Regions from separate parts of the Streptomyces sp. NPDC001903 genome, predicted to be linked through region 3. Evidence: predicted binding sites of a transcription regulator. Region 3 holds the regulator's gene; each other region holds the start of a gene.
What was found. Region 3 encodes HrcA, which represses chaperone genes, less so after heat shock. Its sites were predicted from a motif close to TTNGCACTCNGNNNNNCNGAGTGCNAA; they were not measured.

Region 1: groES (co-chaperone GroES) is a predicted target of HrcA. The motif match lies at 1,864-1,890, and genes of this name have one in related genera.
Region 2: groL (chaperonin GroEL) is a predicted target of HrcA. The motif match lies at 1,884-1,910, and genes of this name have one in related genera.

What each region holds. Positions count from the first base shown of each region.
Region 1 is NZ_JBIASZ010000006.1:310,371-314,613, forward strand. Features, by position in the region: gene ACFYZS_RS16860 (sensor histidine kinase) at 1-1,048, opposite strand, end outside; gene ACFYZS_RS16865 (response regulator transcription factor) at 1,045-1,755, opposite strand; gene groES (co-chaperone GroES) at 2,037-2,345, shown strand; gene groL (chaperonin GroEL) at 2,455-4,083, shown strand; gene ACFYZS_RS16880 (ester cyclase) at 4,153-4,243, opposite strand, start outside.
Region 2 is NZ_JBIASZ010000014.1:106,356-110,598, forward strand. Features, by position in the region: gene thrC (threonine synthase) at 1-804, shown strand, start outside; gene ACFYZS_RS28010 (MoaD/ThiS family protein) at 838-1,116, shown strand; gene ACFYZS_RS28015 (cold-shock protein) at 1,500-1,703, shown strand; gene groL (chaperonin GroEL) at 2,070-3,692, shown strand; gene ACFYZS_RS28025 (Uma2 family endonuclease) at 3,778-4,243, opposite strand, start outside.
Region 3 is NZ_JBIASZ010000005.1:425,450-429,692, forward strand. Features, by position in the region: gene ACFYZS_RS14480 (Uma2 family endonuclease) at 1-98, shown strand, start outside; gene ACFYZS_RS14485 (DUF3097 domain-containing protein) at 76-885, opposite strand; gene ACFYZS_RS14490 (MBL fold metallo-hydrolase) at 914-1,639, opposite strand; gene hrcA (heat-inducible transcriptional repressor HrcA) at 1,795-2,811, shown strand; gene dnaJ (molecular chaperone DnaJ) at 2,812-3,951, shown strand; gene ACFYZS_RS14505 (nitronate monooxygenase) at 4,099-4,243, shown strand, end outside.

The DNA.
Region 1 (4,243 bases), on a different contig from region 3:
GCCGCGCCGGATCCCCGGCCGCCGGTACGGGCGCCTGCGCGTCGAGCCGGAGCGGGACCCGGGGGCCGGGGCGCCGGGCCAGGTCCTCCGCGGCCAGCAGCGCCAGGTCCACCGGCTCGGTCCGGGGTACGGGGCCGCCGTCGAGGCGGGCGAGGAGCAGCAGGTCCGCCGCGATGCGCTGGAGCCGCTCGGTATCGGCCAGCGCGGCCGCGACCGACTCCCGGTCGGGGTTGCCCTGGGCCAGCGCCACCTCCAGCCGGGACCGGACCGCGGCCAGCGGATTGCGCAGCTCGTGCGAGGCGTCCGCGGTGAACTGCCGCTGCCGGGCGTCGGACCGCTCCAGCCGGTCGAGCGTGTCGTTGACGGTCCGGGCCAGCCGGGCGATCTCGTCCGCCCCGCCGGGATCCGGAACGCGGCGGTCCAGCTCGCTGGCGGTGACCGCCGCGAGCTCGGTACGGATCGCGGTGACGGGGCGCAGCGCATGGCCCGTCACCCACCAGGCGAGTGCCGCCGCGAAGCCGATCAGCGGCGGTGCGCCGGCCAGCAGGCCGAGGGCGATGGCGCGGGTCGCGTCGTCCACGTCGCCGAGCACGGTGACGGCGTACACCTCGTACCCGCCCGGCGCCTCGACCGCGACCACCGCGCGCCGTTCCGCGCCGGGTCGCGCGGGCGGGAGCACGGCGGAGCGGGAGTCCTCGCCGGACGCGCCCGGCGCTCCGGGCCCCGGCGGGCGCAGGCCGCCCAGGTCGGGGGCGTCCCCGAGGTCCCCGGTGGAGGCGACGGTCCGCCCCTGCGCGTCCCGCACGAGGACCAGGTCCACCCCGCTCTCCGGCGCGGGCAGCCGCCCGCCGGGGGCGGCGTGGCCGTCGAGCTGGGCTGCGGCCTTGCGGGCGGCGAGCTCGGTGCGGCCGGTGGTGTTGTCGAGGAGGTTGGCCCGGAGCAGGGTGTAGAGCCACAGCCCGCCGGCGCCCAGGACGGCGGCCATGGCGAGCGCGGCGGCCAGTGCCGCCCGGCGCCGGAGCGGCCCGGGCCGTGTCTTTCGGATCATGCCGGGCCCGCGGCGCAGCCACCGTCGGGGGCCATGCGGTACCCGGTCCCGTGGACGGTGAGGATCGAGCGGCGGCCGAAGGGGGCGTCGATCTTCTTGCGCAGCGAGGAGACGTACACCTCGACGATGTTCGGGTCGATGGCGTGCGGGGCGTCCCAGACCTCGTCCAGGATGTCCTGCTTGGCGACGGCCCGGCCGGGCTGCTCCATGAGGCAGGCGAGGACGCCGAGTTCGCGGGCGGTGAGCTCGATGTCGTGCGTGCCGCGGCGGCAGCGGCGGCCGGCGGGTTCGAGGACGAGGTCGCCGGCCTGGAGGGTGTGGCGGGGGCCGGCGGCCCCGGCGGGCCCGGCCGCCCGGCGGGCGAGGGCGCGGAGCCGGGCGGCCAGCACCACGAACGAGAACGGCTTGGTGAGGTAGTCGTCGGCGCCGGAGTCGAGGCCCTCGGCCTCGTCGTACTCGCCGTCCTTGGCGGTCAGCATGAGGACGGGGGTCGGGTCGCCGTCGGCCCGCAGGCGGGCGCAGATCTCGTAGCCGCTCAGGCCGGGCAGCATCAGGTCGAGCAGGACGGCGTCGTACGAGCCGGTGCGGGCGAGCTCCAGCCCGCGGTGGCCGTCGTGGGCGATGTCGACCCAGTGGCCGTCGGCGCAGAGGCCGCGCCGCAGGGACTCGGCGAGGCCTTCTTCGTCTTCGACCACGAGAATGCGCACGCCCCCAACTGTCACATACCGCGCACCCGGGGCCTGGGGGCCCGGCCCCCGGGCGGGGCGTCGCGGGGGCGCGGGGACCCCCCGATCCGGACGACCCGGCGGAGCGTGTTGGCACTCCGCTTGACCGAGTGCTAATCGCCGGAATAGTCTCGCACCTGGCACTCGCCACCGGTGAGTGCCAACACAGCGACGGGCAGGTCCGGCACCCGCGACGACGGATCCACCTGGTCGCCACCTCAGACAGTTAGCCCCGTGAGATCTCCGAAGGGGGAGGTCGGATCGTGACGACCACCAGCTCCAAGGTTGCCATCAAGCCGCTCGAGGACCGCATCGTGGTCCAGCCGCTCGACGCCGAGCAGACCACGGCTTCCGGCCTGGTCATCCCGGACACCGCGAAGGAGAAGCCCCAGGAGGGCGTCGTCCTCGCCGTGGGCCCGGGCCGCTTCGAGGACGGCCAGCGTCTCCCGCTGGACGTCAGCGTCGGCGACATCGTGCTGTACAGCAAGTACGGCGGCACCGAAGTGAAGTACAGCGGCGAGGAGTACCTCGTCCTCTCGGCTCGCGACGTGCTCGCGATCATCGAGAAGTAATTCACCGAAGCATTGCTTTGAGCTGCGCCCCTGGTCACCCCGCTGATTGCCGGGCGGCAAGGGGCGCAGTTCGTTAAACCCGAGTTTTCGAGAGGGCTGAACCGCTCCCATGGCGAAGATCCTGAAGTTCGACGAGGACGCCCGTCGCGCCCTCGAGCGCGGCGTCAACAAGCTGGCCGACACGGTGAAGGTGACGATCGGCCCCAAGGGCCGCAACGTCGTCATCGACAAGAAGTTCGGCGCCCCCACCATCACCAACGACGGTGTCACCATCGCTCGCGAGGTCGAGCTGGACGACCCGTACGAGAACCTGGGCGCGCAGCTCGTGAAGGAGGTGGCGACCAAGACCAACGACATCGCGGGTGACGGCACCACCACCGCCACCGTGCTGGCCCAGGCGCTGGTCCGCGAGGGCCTGCGCAACGTCGCCGCCGGCGCCTCCCCGGCCGCCCTGAAGAAGGGCATCGACGCCGCGGTCAAGGCCGTGTCCGAGGAGCTCCTCGCGACCGCCCGCCCGATCGAGGATAAGTCCGACATCGCCGCCGTGGCCGCGCTCTCCGCGCAGGACCAGCAGGTCGGCGAGCTCATCGCCGAGGCGATGGACAAGGTCGGCAAGGACGGTGTCATCACCGTCGAGGAGTCCAACGCCTTCGGCCTGGAGCTGGAGTTCACCGAGGGCATGGCCTTCGACAAGGGCTACCTCTCGCCGTACATGGTCACCGACCAGGAGCGTATGGAGGCCGTCCTCGACGACCCGTACATCCTGATCAACCAGGGCAAGATCTCCTCCATCCAGGACCTCCTGCCGCTGCTCGAGAAGGTCATCCAGGCCGGCGCCTCGAAGCCGCTGCTGATCATCGCCGAGGACGTCGAGGGCGAGGCGCTCTCCACCCTCGTCGTCAACAAGATCCGCGGCACCTTCAACGCGGTCGCCGTCAAGGCCCCCGGCTTCGGCGACCGTCGCAAGGCGATGCTCCAGGACATGGCCACCCTCACCGGTGCCACCGTCATCGCCGAGGAGGTCGGCCTCAAGCTCGACCAGGCCGGTCTGGACGTGCTCGGTTCCGCGCGCCGCGTGACCATCTCCAAGGACGACACGACCATCGTCGACGGTGGCGGCAGCCACGACGAGGTCCTCGGCCGCGTCAACCAGATCAAGGCCGAGATCGAGTCCACCGACTCGGACTGGGACCGCGAGAAGCTGCAGGAGCGCCTGGCGAAGCTCGCCGGCGGCGTCTGCGTCATCAAGGTCGGCGCCGCCACCGAGGTGGAGCTCAAGGAGAAGAAGCACCGCCTCGAGGACGCCATCTCGGCGACCCGCGCCGCGGTCGAGGAGGGCATCGTCTCCGGCGGTGGCTCCGCGCTCGTCCACGCCGTGAAGGTGCTGGAGGGCAACCTGGGTCTGTCCGGCGACGAGGGCACGGGTGTCGCGGTCGTCCGCCGCGCCGCCGTCGAGCCGCTGCGCTGGATCGCCGAGAACGCCGGTCTCGAGGGTTACGTCATCACCTCGAAGGTCGCCGAGCTCGACAAGGGCCAGGGCTTCAACGCCGCCACCGGCGAGTACGGCGACCTGGTCAAGGCCGGCGTCATCGACCCGGTCAAGGTCACCCGCTCCGCGCTGGAGAACGCCGCTTCCATCGCCTCCCTGCTGCTCACGACCGAGACCCTGGTCGTCGAGAAGCCGGCCGAGGAAGAGGCCGACGCCGGTCACGGCCACGGTCACGGGCACAGCCACTGATCGCGCCCCACACTGAGAAGGCCCCGTTCCGCATCGGCGGAACGGGGCCTTCCCGTAGGCGGGGTGACGTCACATCGCGCCCAGTTCCCTCATCAGGCGCATGGCGTCGTAGTGCCACCAGCCTTCCTTGATCATTCCGTCCTCGCACCGGAAGACCGTC
Region 2 (4,243 bases), on a different contig from region 3:
GCCGCCCGGGCCGGCTTCCGCTCCTGCGTGTTCATCCCGCACGACCTGGAGCAGGGCAAGGTCGTCATGGCCGGTGTGTACGGCGGCGACCTCGTCGGCATCGAGGGCAACTACGACGACGTCAACCGCTTCTGCTCCGAGCTCATCGGCGACCCGCTCGGCGAGGGCTGGGGCTTCGTCAACGTCAACCTGCGCCCCTACTACGGCGAGGGCTCCAAGACGCTGGCGTACGAGATCTGCGAGCAGCTCGGCTGGCAGCTGCCCGACCAGATCGTCATCCCGATCGCGTCCGGCTCGCAGCTCACGAAGATCGACAAGGGTCTGCAGGAGCTGATCAAGCTCGGCCTCGTCGAGGACAAGCCGTACAAGATCTTCGGCGCGCAGGCCGAGGGCTGCTCCCCGGTCTCCACCGCCTTCAAGGCCGGCCACGACGTGGTCCGCCCGCAGAAGCCGAACACCATCGCCAAGTCGCTGGCCATCGGCAACCCGGCCGACGGCCCGTACGTCCTGGACATCGCCCGCCGTACGGGCGGCTACGTCGAGGACGTCACCGACGAGCAGGTCGTCGAGGCCATCAAGATCCTCGCGCAGACCGAGGGCATCTTCGCCGAGACCGCGGGCGGCGTGACCGTCGGCGTGACGAAGAAGCTCATCGAGAACGGGCAGCTCGACCCGGCGCTGACCACGGTGGTCCTCAACACCGGTGACGGCCTCAAGACCCTGGAGGCGGTGGCCGCGGACAGCGGGCAGACCGCCACCATCCGCCCGAGCCTGGACGCGTTCCGCGCCGCCGGCCTGGCCTGATCCACACCTGCAACCCGGAAAGGCAGTAGCGCCATGAGCGTCAACGTCCGCATCCCCACCATCCTGCGCACCTACACCGGCGGCCAGGCCGAGGTCACCGCCGAGGGCGCGAAGCTCTCCGAGGTCATCGCCTCCCTAGAGGCGAACCACCCGGGCATCGCCGCCCGCGTCCTGGACGACCAGGGCAAGCTGCGCCGCTTCGTGAACGTCTACGTCAACGACGACGACGTGCGCTTCGAGGGCGGTCTGGACGCGCTGACGCCGGACGGCGCGGGTGTCTCGATCATTCCCGCCGTCGCGGGCGGCTGCTGACACGCGAAAGCCCAGAATTACCCCCTCCGGTAAAAGCGGAGGGGGTAATTCTGCTTGGTTGGGCGCGGTAGAGTTGGGGAAGTCCCCTCCGCTGTTCTTGCCCGCCGCATATGAGCGGGTCGCGTGATGGTTGACATTGAGTCAATGTGCGAGTGCGGTATGGGGCTTTGGCGAGATATGCCGGGTCCGAGTTGCCCGGGAATATGCCAACTTTTCACTCTATTTCAATGTATCCCCGTGTCCAGAATTCTCGTCGGATTGACCTGTTGCAGACAGCAGCGGTGCAGATACATTCAGCCCCGGTCGAGGCGTTCCGGCGCAAGTTCTGACCCGGGACCGCGAAGTGCGGTCCTGCGCAAGGGCCAGTAATAGGGGAGTTAGGCATGGCTCAGGGCACCGTCAAGTGGTTCAACGCGGAGAAGGGCTACGGCTTCATCGCGGTCGACGGTGGTGCGGATGTGTTCGTCCACTACAGCGCCATCCAGATGGACGGGTACCGCACCCTTGAAGAGGGTCAGCGGGTCGAGTTCGAGATCTCGCAGGGCCAGAAGGGTCCGCAGGCGGACATGGTCAAGCTCGCCGTCTAGCCCCGGCGCGACCGACCACCGACGCATACACACGAAGGGCCCGTACCTCGGAGGAGGGGTACGGGCCCTTCGTGCTGCCCGGGATCCGGCCGGGGGTCCGGCCCGGGCGCGGGCCGGACGCGGGCCGGGCGTTCACCCAAGCCGCTTGCACTCGGAGGGGTCGAGTGCTAATCATTGGCGTTAGCACTCTCCTGGTGAGAGTGCTACTACACAGGACCGGGTCGGTGAGGCCCGCAGGGTCCGGCGGGAAGGAACCGCCGGGCACGCAGGCCGTCCGTCGCGGGCGCGGGCGCGGTCCGGAGCAATCCAACCCTCCCCTCGTACCGACGGTGCAGGGGGAACCCCAGTCCTGGAGGACCACTTCAGATGGCCAAGATCATTGCGTTCGACGAGGAGGCCCGGCGCGGTCTCGAGCGCGGGATGAACCAGCTCGCCGACGCCGTCAAGGTCACCCTCGGCCCCAAGGGTCGCAACGTCGTCCTTGAGAAGAAGTGGGGTGCCCCCACGATCACCAACGATGGTGTCTCCATCGCCAAGGAGATCGAGCTCGAGGACCCGTACGAGAAGATCGGCGCCGAGCTGGTCAAGGAAGTCGCCAAGAAGACGGACGACGTCGCGGGCGACGGTACGACCACCGCCACCGTGCTCGCCCAGGCGCTCGTCCGCGAGGGCCTGCGCAACGTGGCCGCCGGCGCCAACCCGATGGCCCTCAAGCGCGGCATCGAGAAGGCCGTCGAGGCCGTCTCCGCCGCCCTGCTCGACCAGGCGAAGGATGTCGAGACCAAGGAGCAGATCGCTTCCACGGCCTCCATCTCCGCCGCCGACACCCAGATCGGCGAGCTCATCGCCGAGGCCATGGACAAGGTCGGCAAGGAAGGCGTCATCACGGTCGAGGAGTCCCAGACCTTCGGTCTGGAGCTCGAGCTCACCGAGGGCATGCGCTTCGACAAGGGCTACATCTCGGCGTACTTCGCCACCGACATGGAGCGTATGGAGGCGTCGCTCGACGACCCGTACATCCTGATCGTCAACTCGAAGATCGGCTCGGTCAAGGACCTGCTGCCGCTCCTCGAGAAGGTCATGCAGTCCGGCAAGCCGCTGCTGATCATCGCCGAGGACGTCGAGGGCGAGGCCCTGTCGACCCTGGTCGTCAACAAGATCCGCGGCACCTTCAAGTCCGTCGCCGTCAAGGCCCCGGGCTTCGGCGACCGCCGCAAGGCCATGCTCGGCGACATCGCCATCCTCACGGGCGGCACGGTCATCTCCGAGGAGGTCGGCCTCAAGCTCGAGAACGCGGGCCTGGACCTGCTCGGCCGCGCCCGCAAGGTCGTCATCACCAAGGACGAGACCACGATCGTCGACGGTGCCGGTGACAGCGACCAGGTTCAGGGTCGCGTCAACCAGATCCGCGCCGAGATCGAGAACTCCGACTCGGACTACGACCGCGAGAAGCTCCAGGAGCGCCTCGCGAAGCTGGCCGGCGGCGTGGCCGTCATCAAGGCCGGCGCCGCGACCGAGGTCGAGCTCAAGGAGCGCAAGCACCGCATCGAGGACGCCGTTCGCAACGCGAAGGCGGCCGTCGAGGAGGGCATCGTCGCCGGTGGTGGCGTGGCCCTGCTCCAGGCCTCCGCGGTCTTCGAGAAGCTCGAGCTCTCGGGTGACGAGGCGACCGGCGCCAACGCCGTGAAGCTCGCCCTGGAGGCCCCGCTCAAGCAGATCGCCGTCAACGGTGGTCTCGAGGGTGGCGTCGTCGTGGAGAAGGTCCGCAACCTGACCGTCGGCTGGGGCCTGAACGCCGCGACCGGCGAGTACGTGGACATGATCGCCGAGGGCATCATCGACCCGGCGAAGGTCACCCGCTCCGCGCTGCAGAACGCGGCGTCGATCGCGGCCCTCTTCCTCACCACCGAGGCCGTCATCGCCGACAAGCCCGAGAAGGCCGGCGCGCCGGCCGGCGGCGGCATGCCGGGCGGTGACATGGACTTCTGATCGGCCCCCGGCTGATCGGCTGTTCTTCGACCGAGGGCGGCACTCCCCATGCGGGGGGTGCCGCCCTCGGGCGTTTCCCGGCCCCCTAGAAGCCGGTGGTGTCGAGCTCGAAGCCGAAGGGCTCCGGGATCTGCAGGGGCTTGCCGAAGGACACCGTCGTACGGGAGCGGTATCCGTTCGGAGAGGGGTCCCGGAAGCAGGTGATCTCCGAGTCCTGCATGTCGATGACCAGGTAGACCGGGACGAGCTGTCCGTAGACGTCCAGCTTCTCGGTCCAGTCGGCGTCCTTGGCGGAGGTGGACGTGAACTCGGCCACCAGGGAGAGCGCCGCTGCGTCCGCATGGCGGCCCTCGCCCTCGAAAGCCGATTCGTCCGCCACGAACAGGCTGAGCCCGTAGGCGCGCTCCGCTGCCGAGAACCGGAAGAGGAAGGGTGCGGTCTCCGCGATGTGGCCGTCCGGGGCGTGGCACTCCAGTTCTCGGCGCAGCGCGCGCAGCGGGCGGGAGCAGCGCAGCTCGGGCCAACGCGAAACGATGATCTTCCCTCGGGTG
Region 3 (4,243 bases):
AGTTCGGCGAGCCGCTGCCGCTGGAGCTGCTCGGCATCGAGCTGAACACGAGCGACTTCGGCACCTTCAAGGGCGTCAGGCCTCACCGCCACCCGTGACGAAGTCGATCAACTCCTCCACCCGCCCCAGCAGGACCGGCTCCAGGTCCTTGTAGGACGTGACGCGGGACAGGATGTGCTGCCAGGCGGCCCCGGTGTTCTCCGGCCAGCCCAGCGCCCTGCAGACGCCCGTCTTCCAGTCCTGGCCGCGCGGGACCACCGGCCAGGCGGAGATGCCCAGCGCGGACGGCTTCACCGCCTGCCAGACGTCCACGTACGGGTGGCCGACGACCAGGACGTCCGACGAGGTCACCGACGCCGCGATGCGGGACTCCTTGGAACCCGGGACCAGGTGGTCCACCAGGACCCCCAGGCGGGCGTCCGGGCCCGGGGCGAAGTCGGCGACGATGGCCGCCAGGTCGTCGATGCCCTCCAGGTACTCCACCACCACGCCCTCGATCCGCAGGTCGTCGCCCCAGACCCGCTCCACCAGCTCCGCGTCGTGCCGGCCCTCCACGTAGATCCGCCCGGCGCGCGCCACGCGGGCGCGCGCCCCCGGGACCGCCACCGAGCCCGACGCCGTGCGCAAGGGCGCCGCAGGGGCCCGTGAGGGGCGGGTCAGGGTCACCACGGCGCCCTCCAGCAGGAACCCCCGCGGCTCCAGCGGGAAGACCCGCCGCTTGCCGAAGCGGTCCTCCAGGGTCACCGTGCCCGCCTCGCAGGCCACCACGGCGCCGCAGAAGTCCGTGCCCGCCACCTCGACCACCAGGTCGGTGTCCGCCGGCACCTCCGGCACCGGCTTGGGGCGCTTCCACTGCGGGGTCAGGTCGGGGGAGTACTCGCGCATCCGGCCGAGAGTAGGAGAGAGCGCGGGCTCACGGGCCCGACACGCCGAACCGCCGTGCCAGTGTGTCGCGTTGCTCACGGACGAAGCCGGCGCAGACCACCGCTCCGTGACCCGGCACGTACAGCGCGTCGTCCCCGCCCAGCGACAGCAGCCGGTCCAGCGCGGCCGGCCACTGCGCCGGCACCGCGTCGCTGCCCGCCTGAGGTTCGCCCGACTCCTCGACGAGGTCACCGCAGAACACCGTCTCGCGCTCGCCCGGCACGAACACGGCCAGGTCGTACCGGGTGTGCCCGGGCCCGACGTTGGCCAGCAGCACCTGCACCCCGCCCAGCTCCAGCGTCCATTCGCCCGAGACGGAATGCCTCGGCATCACCAGCAGGTCCGCCGCCTCGGCGGCCTCGGCCTCCGCCAGCCCCTGCCGGACCGCGTCGGCGCGCAGCTCCTCCCGGCCCGTCGACAGCTCCGCGTCCAGCCCGACCGCCCCGTACACCTCGGCCCCGGCGAACGCCGCCCCGCCCAGTACGTGATCGAAATGGCCGTGCGTGAATGCGATATGCGTCACGCGCCGGCCGGTCAGCCGCTCCGCCTCGGCCCGCAGCTGCGCGCCTTCGCGCACGCACGAACCGGGATCGATCAGGAGCACCGACTCGTCCCCCACCACCAGTCCCACGGTGCAGTCCCACACCGGGAGCCGTCGCCGTCCGGCCCGTCCGGTCAGCCGCTCCCAGCCCGCCTCTTCCCAACGCACGTCCATGCCGCGACGCTACCCTGGCGGGCCGCCCTTGCCAGGGCCTGACTACCCGGCCGTACACTGGCCGGGGGATCTCTGGCACTCGAACGCCCGGAGTGCCAACGAAGCAGATGAAACCGACCACGACGAGCGCCGACGACCAGCTGGAGGTGTGCGCGATGCTCAGCGAACGCAGACTCGAGGTGCTGCGCGCCATCGTCCAGGACTACGTCGGGACGGAGGAGCCGGTCGGCTCCAAGGCGCTCACCGAGCGGCACCGGCTCGGCGTCTCGCCCGCCACCGTGCGCAACGACATGGCCGTGCTGGAGGACGAGGGCTACATCGCCCAGCCCCACACCAGCGCCGGCCGGATCCCCACGGACAAGGGCTACCGGCTCTTCGTCGACAGGCTGGCGGGGGTCAAACCGCTGTCGACGCCCGAGCGCCGGGCCATCCAGAACTTCCTCGACGGCGCCGTCGACCTCGACGACGTCGTCGGCCGCACGGTGCGGCTGCTCGCGCAGCTGACCCGGCAGGTCGCCGTCGTCCAGTACCCGAGCCTGACCCGGTCCACGGTCCGGCACGTCGAGCTGCTGTCGCTGGCTCCGGCCCGGCTCATGCTCGTACTGATCACCGACACCGGCCGGGTCGAGCAGCGGCTCGTCGACTGCCAGACGCCGTTCGGCGAGACCTCGCTCGCGGATCTGCGGGCGCGGCTCAACAGCCGGGTCGTCGGGCGCCGGTTCACCGACGTGCCGCAGCTCGTGCAGGATCTGCCGGAGTCCTTCGACCCGGAGGACCGCGGCACGGTGTCGACCGTGCTCTCGACCCTGCTGGAGACGCTGGTCGAGGAGGCCGAGGAGCGGCTGATGATCGGCGGGACCGCCAATCTCACGCGCTTCGGACACGATTTTCCCCTGACGATCAGGCCGGTGCTCGAAGCACTCGAGGAGCAGGTCGTGCTCCTCAAGCTGCTGGGCGAGGCCAACGAGTCGGGAATGGCCGTACGGATCGGGCATGAGAATGCCTACGAGGGACTGAACTCCACGTCCGTCGTCTCGGTCGGCTACGGTTCGGGCGGCGAGACAGTCGCCAAACTCGGCGTGGTCGGACCGACCCGCATGGACTACCCCGGAACGATGGGAGCGGTACGCGCAGTGGCACGTTACGTCGGACAGATCCTGGCGGAGTCGTAAGTGGCCACGGACTACTACGCCGTTCTCGGCGTGCGCCGCGACGCATCGCAGGACGAGATCAAGAAGGCCTTCCGCCGCCTCGCGCGTGAACTCCACCCGGACGTGAATCCGGACCCGAAGACGCAGGAGCGCTTCAAGGAGATCAACGCGGCCTACGAGGTGCTCTCGGACCCGCAGAAGAAGCAGGTCTACGACCTCGGCGGCGACCCGCTGTCCTCCTCGGGAGGCGGCGGGGGCGCGGGCGGCTTCGGTGCGGGCGGCTTCGGCAACTTCTCCGACATCATGGACGCCTTCTTCGGCCAGGCCTCGCAGCGCGGCCCGCGCTCGCGGACCCGCCGCGGCCAGGACGCCATGATCCGCCTCGACCTGGAGCTGGACGAGGCCGCCTTCGGCACGACCAAGGACATCCAGGTCGACACGGCCGTCGTCTGCACCACCTGCTCCGGCGAAGGCGCCGCCCCCGGCACCTCGGCGCAGACGTGTGACATGTGCCGTGGTCGCGGTGAGGTGTCGCAGGTCACCCGCTCCTTCCTGGGTCAGGTCATGACCTCGCGCCCCTGCCCGCAGTGCCAGGGCTTCGGCACCGTGGTCCCGACCCCGTGCCCCGAGTGCGCGGGCGACGGCCGGGTCCGCTCCCGCCGCAGCCTCACGGTCAAGATCCCGGCGGGTGTGGAGAACGGCACCCGGATCCAGCTCGCGGGCGAGGGCGAGGTCGGCCCCGGCGGCGGCCCCGCCGGCGACCTGTACGTGGAGATCCACGAGCTGTCGCACCCGACCTTCCAGCGGCGCGGGGACGACCTGCACTGCACGGTGACCATCCCCATGACGGCCGCGGCCCTGGGCACCAAGTGCCCGCTGGAGACCCTGGACGGCATGGAGGAGATCGACATCCGCCCCGGCACCGGGTCCGGCCAGTCGATCCCGCTGCACGGGCGCGGCGTCACGCACCTGCGCGGCGGCGGCCGCGGCGACCTGATCGTCCACGTCGAGGTCACCACCCCCGGCAAGCTGGACGCCCAGCAGGAGGAGCTGCTGCGCCAGCTCGCCAAGCTGCGCGGCGAGGAGCGGCCCATGGGCCAGTTCGCGCCGGGCCAGCAGGGCCTGTTCAGCCGCCTGAAGGACGCCTTCAACGGCCGCTGACCGGCCCTTCGGCAGACGTACGAGCCCGGTCCGGGGATGCCCCGGACCGGGCTCGCCGCATCGATCCGGACGCCGCCCGGGAAGCGGACTATGCCAGGCGAATGCCGTGATTTAGCCCGGTGAGCGGGACATGGCACGATGCAGTCCATGTCCACCGCACCGTACGGTCTCTCCCCCCACCCGATCGTGCAGGCTCCCATGGCGGGCGGCGCCTCCTGTCCGCCGCTGGCCGCCGCCGTGTGCGAGGCGGGCGGCCTGGGCTTCCTGGCCGGCGGCTACAAGACCGCCGACG